Regions from separate parts of the Micrococcus sp. KRD096 genome, predicted to be linked through region 1. Evidence: predicted binding sites of a transcription regulator. Region 1 holds the regulator's gene; the other holds the start of a gene.
The links. Region 1 encodes HrcA, which represses chaperone genes, less so after heat shock. Its sites were predicted from a motif close to TTNGCACTCGNNNNNNNCGAGTGCNAA; they were not measured.
Positions count from the first base shown of each region.

Region 2: groL (chaperonin GroEL) is a predicted target of HrcA. The motif match lies at 2,238-2,264, and genes of this name have one in related genera.

Region 1 is NZ_JABFAY010000004.1:23,390-26,794, forward strand. It holds gene J1M41_RS02375 (16S rRNA (uracil(1498)-N(3))-methyltransferase) at 1-189, opposite strand, end outside; gene dnaJ (molecular chaperone DnaJ) at 186-1,319, opposite strand; gene hrcA (heat-inducible transcriptional repressor HrcA) at 1,395-2,408, opposite strand; gene J1M41_RS02390 (DUF3097 family protein) at 2,580-3,405, shown strand, end outside.
Region 2 is NZ_JABFAY010000017.1:215,177-218,581, forward strand. It holds gene J1M41_RS08830 (DUF4031 domain-containing protein) at 1-362, shown strand, start outside; gene groL (chaperonin GroEL) at 473-2,104, opposite strand; gene J1M41_RS08840 (LytR C-terminal domain-containing protein) at 2,423-3,405, opposite strand, start outside.

The sequences.
Region 1 (3,405 bases):
CGGGGCGGCCGCGAGCACGGTGCCGTGGCCGAGCGTGCCCGACCCGTCGGCCAGGAGCACGGCCTCCCCGGGGGCCAGGCGCATGGCCGCGGCGGCGTGCCGGGCCTCGGCGCCGTCGAAGACGACCTCCGCGCCCGCGCTCGCGCCGGCCAGGGCGCCCGGCTCGAGGTGGAACAGGGGGGCGGTCACAGGTTCCTCAGGTTCTCCCGCAGCCGGGCGAACATGCCCTTGGCCTGGGGTGCGCCGTGCACGACCTCCTCGCCGCGCACCTCGGCCAGGCGCTCCAGGAGCTGGCGCTGCTCGTCGTCCAGGTCGGTGGGCGTGGTGACCACCACGTCCACCTTGAGGTCGCCACGGCCCTGCCCGCGCAGGCGACCGACGCCCAGGCCGTGGAGGACCTCGACGTGGCCGGACTGCACGCCCGGGTCCAGGCTGAGGGACTGCTTGCCGTCCAGGGTGTCCAGCGTGACGGTGGTGCCCAGGGCCGCGGCGGCCATGGGGACGGTCACGGTGGTGGCCAGGTGGTCGCCCTCGCGGCGGAAGGTCTCGTCCGGGCGGACCGCGATCTCCACGTAGAGGTCGCCGTTCGGGCCGCCGCCCGGGCCGGCCTCGCCGCGGCCGGCGAGGTGGATGCGGGTGCCGTCGTCCACGCCCGCGGGGATGCGCAGGGTCAGCGGCGTCCGGGTGCGGACGCGGCCCTGCCCGTCGCACTCGTGGCAGGGCGTCGGGATGACGGTGCCGAACCCCTGGCAGGCGGGGCAGGCCTCGGTGGCCATGACGGTGCCCAGCAGCGACCGCACGGGGCGCTGGATCATGCCGTGGCCATGGCAGGTCTGGCAGGTCTCCGGCTGGGTGCCGGGCTCGCAGCACGAGCCCTCGCACCGATCGCAGCGCACGGCCGTGTCCAGCTCGATCGTCTGCTCGCCGCCGAAGACGGCGTCGCGCAGGTCGATCCGCGCGGTCACCAGGGCGTCCTGGCCGCGGCGGGCGCGGCTGGCGGGGCCGCCGCGGCCGCCCTGGCCGGCGGCGTTCATGAAGGTCTCGAAGATGTCGGCGAAGCCCCCGAAGCCGCCCGCCCCGCCGAAGCCGCCCGGGAAGCCGGCCTGGCCGTTCTCGTTGCCCGTCGTGTCGTAGGCCCGGCGCCGGCCCTCGTCCGAGAGCACCTCGTAGGCGTGGGAGATGCGCTTGAACTGCTCGGCCGCCTCCGGGTCGGGGTTGACGTCCGGGTGGTGGGTGCGCGCGAGCTTGCGGTAGGCGCGGCGGATCTCCTCGGTGCTGGCGTCACGGCTGACGCCGAGCGTCTCGTAGTGGTCGGTCACGGTGGGGATTCCTCTCGGGGAGAGCGGGACGTGGGGCGATGCGGGACGGGGCCCGCCAGGACGCGTGGAGGCGCGTCAGGTGGTCAGGATGCGGGAGAGATAGCGGGCGATCGCCCGGACGGCGGCCATGGTGCCCGGGTAGTCCATCCGGGTCGGACCGATGACGCCGACCTTCGCCACGGCGCCGGGGCCGTAGGCGGCCGCGACCACCGAGGTGTCCGCGAGCGATCCGGCGTTCTCGGAGCCGATCCGCACGGACACCCCGTGGGCGTCCTGCTCCATCTCCGTGAGCAGGCGCAGCAGCACCACCTGCTCCTCGAGCGCCTCCAGGATCGGCCCGATGGACGCGCCGAAGTCCCCCGGGGAGCGGGCCAGGTTGGCGGTGCCGGCCAGGACGATGCGGTCCTGCCGGCCGGCCTCGAGCAGGTCGTGGACGGCCGCGGCCACGAGGGCGGCGGACTGCCGGTGCTCCGGGCGGACCCGGGTGACGACGTCGTCCACCACGGTGGCCGCCTGCACCGGACCGAGCCCCAGCAGGGCGTCCAGCAGGAGGCCGCGGAGCACGGACAGCTCCGCCTCGTCGACCGGACGGTCCAGCACGGCGTGCCGCTGGTCCACCCGCCCCGTGGACAGGATGAGGACCACGAGCACGCGCGTGGGCGCGAGGGAGACCAGTTCGAGGTGGCGGATCGTGGAGCCGTCCTCGTGGGGGAACTGCGCGACGGCGACCTGCTGGGTCAGCTGGGCCAGGAGGCGCACCGTGGACTCCATCATGTGCTCGGTGTCCGTCTCCGGGTCCAGCAGGGTCCGCACGGCCCGGCGCTCGGCCGGGGACAGCGGCTTCACCTCGGAGAGGCGGTCGACGAACACGCGGTAGCCCTTGTCCGTGGGGACGCGCCCGGCGGAGGTGTGCGGGGCCACGATGAGGCCCTCCTCCTCGAGCGCCGCCATGTCGTTGCGCACGGTCGCGGAGGACACGCCCAGGGCGTGCCGTTCCACGAGGGCCTTGGAGCCCACGGGCTCGTGCAGGGCCACGTAGTCCTCCACGATCGCCTGGAGCACCTGCAGGCGGCGGGGCTGCTCCGACATCTCGGTCCTCCTCTGGTCCGTCGGGATCCGGGGCGACCCCGGAGGTGCCCCTGACTGGCACTCCGGCGGGTCAAGTGCCAATGCTACCGTCCGACCCCGGGGGGCGACCCGACCGGTCCGCACGGCTTCGCTCACGGTGATCGCCCGGCCCCGTTGCTACCGTGCTCTCCCATGGACTGGAGCAGCTGGGGCCCCGCGGGCCACGACGACCTGACGCGCCGCCCCGCCCGGACCGTCCCCGATGTGCCCGCCGCCCCCGGCACGGTGGTCGAGGACGTGGCCTCCGGGTTCACCGGGGCCGTGATCGGCATCGAGCGCTCCGGCGGCGTGCACGTGGTGGTCCTGGAGGACCGCCGCGGCGTGCGCCGCGGCTTCCCCCTCGGCGGCGGCTTCTGGATCGACGGCGAGCCCGTGACCCTGGTCCCCCCGACCGCCGCGGCCCCGGCGGCGCCGGCCCGCACCGCCTCCGGCTCGCGACGGGTCGAGGGGGCGCGGGCCCGCACCGCCCGCGCCTCTCGCATCTGGGTGGAGGGCGTGCACGACGCCGAGCTGGTGGAGAAGGTGTGGGGCGAGGACCTGCGCCTCGAGGGCATCGTCGTGGAGCCCCTGCACGGCGTGGACGACCTCGCCGGGGCGATCCGTGCGTTCGCCCCCGGTCCGCGGCGCCGGCTCGGGATCCTCGTGGACCATCTCGTCACCGGGTCCAAGGAGGAGCGCCTCGCGGCCGAGGCCATGCGCGTGCCGGGGGCCGCGGGCAACGTGCTCATCCTCGGTCACCCCTACGTGGACGTCTGGCAGGTCATCAAGCCCTCCGTCCTCGGCATCCCCGCGTGGCCCGTCGTGCCGAAGGGGCAGGACTGGAAGACGGGGATCCTGCGGGGACTGGGCTGGCCGCACGGGAGCAAGGAGGCCACGGGGCTGGGGTGGAAGCGGCTGCTCTCCCACGTCACCACGTACGCGGACCTCGAGCCGTCCCTGCTGGGCCGCGTGGAGGAGC
Region 2 (3,405 bases), on a different contig from region 1:
CCCGGGACGTGCTCACCGATCCGCGGCTGGCCGTGCCGGCCGACGTCGTCGACGAGGTGGCACGCCTCGTGTTGCTCACCGCCGCCCACGACCCCGCCCCGCACGACGCGGCCGGGGCGGTGCTCTCGGACGCGGACCTCGAGGTCCTCGGCCGCTCCCCCGAGGCCTACGCCCGCTACGTGGCCGCGGTGCGGCGGGACTACGCGCACGTGTCCGACGCGGACTGGGCCCGCGGTCGCGGCGCGGTGCTGGACGCCCTGCTGGACGCCGAGCGGCTGTATCGGACCGCGCCCGGCCGAGCACGCTGGGAGGCCGCGGCCCGCCGCAACCTGGCGGCGGAACGAGCCGCGCTGTCGGCCTGAGCGGGGCGCCCCGGTGCTGGCCCGGGACGCGGCGAGGCCCGCCTCCCCGGACGGGGAGACGGGCCTCGCAGGCTGGGCGCCCGAACGGGTCGGGCCGGCTCAGCGGCTGATCACATCATGCCGCCCATGCCGCCCATCGGGTCCATGCCCTCGGCGCCGGCGGCGGCCTTCTCGGGCTTGTCCGCGACCACGGCCTCGGTGGTCAGGAACAGGCCCGCGATGGACGCGGCGTTCTGCAGGGCCGAGCGGGTCACCTTCACCGGGTCGTTGATGCCGGCGGCCAGCAGGTCCTCGTACTCGCCGGTGGCGGCGTTCAGGCCGTGGCCGTCGTCGAGGGTCTTGACCTTGTCCGCCACGACGCCGGGCTCCAGGCCGGCGTTGAAGGCGATCTGCTTCAGCGGGGCCTCGATGGCGACCTTGACGATGTTCGCGCCGGTGGCCTCGTCGCCCTCGAGCTGCAGGCCGCCGAACGCCTTGGCGCCGGCCTGGATCAGGGCCACGCCGCCGCCGGCGACGATGCCCTCCTCCACCGCGGCCTTGGCGTTGCGCACGGCGTCCTCGATGCGGTGCTTGCGCTCCTTGAGCTCCACCTCGGTGGCCGCGCCGGCCTTGATGACGGCCACGCCGCCGGCCAGCTTGGCGAGGCGCTCCTGCAGCTTCTCGCGGTCGTAGTCCGAGTCGGTGTTCTCGATCTCGGAGCGGATCTGGGCCACGCGGCCGGCGATCTGCTCGGCGTCGCCGGCACCCTCCACGATGGTGGTCTCGTCCTTGGTGATGACCACCTTGCGGGCGGTGCCCAGCAGGTCGAGGGTCGCGTTCTCCAGGGACAGGCCCACCTCGGAGGAGATGACCTGGCCGCCGGTGAGGATGGCGATGTCGGCGAGCATGGCCTTGCGGCGGTCACCGAAGCCCGGGGCCTTCACGGCCACGGACTTGAAGGTGCCGCGGATCTTGTTGACCACGAGGGTGGCCAGGGCCTCGCCCTCGACGTCCTCGGCGATGATCAGCAGCGGCTTGCCCGACTGCATGACCTTCTCGAGGATCGCCACCATGTCCTTCACGGAGGAGATCTTCGAGTTGACGATGAGGATGTAGGGATCCTCGAGGACGGCCTCCTGGCGGTCCGCGTCGGTCACGAAGTAACCGGAGATGTAGCCCTTGTCGAAGCGCATGCCCTCGGTGAGCTCGAGCTCGAGGCCGAAGGTGTTGGACTCCTCGACGGTGATGACGCCCTCCTTGCCGACCTTGTCCAGGGCCTCGGCGATGAGGGAGCCGATCTGCTTGTCCGCGGCGGAGATCGAGGCGGTGGCCGCGATCTGGTCCTTGGTCTCGATCTCGCGGGAGGCGGAGAGCAGCTCGGAGGTGACGGCCTCCACGGCCTTCTCGATGCCGCGCTTCAGCGACAGCGGGTCGGCGCCCGCGGCCACGTTGCGCAGGCCCTCGCGGACCAGCGCCTGGGCCAGCACGGTGGCAGTGGTGGTGCCGTCGCCGGCGACGTCGTCGGTCTTCTTGGCGACCTCCTTGACGAGCTCCGCGCCGATCTTCTCGTACGGGTCCTCGAGCTCGATCTCCTTGGCGATGGAGACGCCGTCGTTGGTGATGGTGGGGGCGCCCCACTTCTTCTCCAGCACCACGTTGCGGCCGCGGGGGCCGAGGGTCACCTTCACGGCGTCGGCCAGGGTGTTCAGGCCCTTCTCCAGGCCGCGGCGGGCCTCTTCGTCGAATGCGATGGTCTTGGCCATGTGCAGGTCCTTTCTGGACGTCGGCTTCCTACTGCTGGTGGCTGACCCGCGCCGATGCCCGCGACGGACGGCCCCTGGGGGCCTCACCGGTGGACAGGTCCTCCTCCACGGCGCCGGACCGGCCGGGGTACGGCTGGCAGTCGCGCCTTCGGAGTGCTAACCCCATTATGAGCACTCGCACCGGGAGAGTGCAAAAGGTCTGCGGTGCGGGGCCCGCCCTTCCGCGGACGGCGGACGGCCCCCGGCAGAACGCCTCGGAAGGCGCCCCGCCGGGGGCCGGAAAGGGCGCGCGGCCGACACGGCCGCACGACGGGCGGATCAGCCGGTGACGACCACCGCGACGCCGTTCACCTGCAGGTTCGGGGTCTGCATGACCGGGAAGCCGAGCTCCTTGCCGACCGCCTCGGCGGCGGCCTTGTTGGCCGAGCCGTTGTACAGGACGGTGGAGGACTGGATGCCGTAGCCGCTCCAGTTCTTCGCGTCCACCGAGGTGTAGCCGGCGCCCGTGAGCCGCTGCGCGTAGGAGGCGGCGAGGCCCTGGGTGCGGGTCGCGTTGTACACGGTGACGTGGGTGCCGCGCACGGCCGCGGACTGCGCGGCCGCACGAGAGCTCGACGCGGCCGCAGACTGCGCGGCCGCACGAGAGCTCGACGCGGCCGCAGACTGCGCGGCCGCACGAGAGCTCGACGCGGCCGCAGACTGCGCGGCCGCACGAGAGCTCGACGCGGCCGCAGACTGCGCGGCCGCACGGGAGCTCGACGCGGCCGCGGACTGCGAGCGCGAGGCCTCCGCCGCGGCGGCCGAACGGGACGCGGCGGCGCGCGAGGACTCCGCCGCCTGGACGGCCGCCGCCGACCGGGACGCCTCTGCGGACTGCGCGGCGGCCTCGGAACGCGAGGCCTCCGCCGCCTGTGCCTCCGCGGCGGCACGGGACGACTCAGCGGCCTCCGCGGCGGCACGGGACGACTCGGCGGCCCGGGACGACTCGGCGGCCTCTGCGGCGGCCGCCTCCTGCGCCACCCGCGAGGACTCAGCCGCGGCCGCAGCCGCGGAACGGGACGCCTCCGCCGTGTCCTCGGACGGGGTGGCGGACTCGGTCGCGGATGCAGTCGACGCCGACGCGGAGGACGCCGAGGAGGACTCGGACGACGCCGACGTCGACGTCGACGGCGACGGCTCGACCGCCGGGGCCGTCGTCGAGCTCTCGGCGGCGACGGGCTCGGAGCGGTCGCCGGTGAGCCACGGCAGGACGACGCCCACGAACAGGCCGGCGAGCAGGACGAGGCCGGCCACCCAGAGCA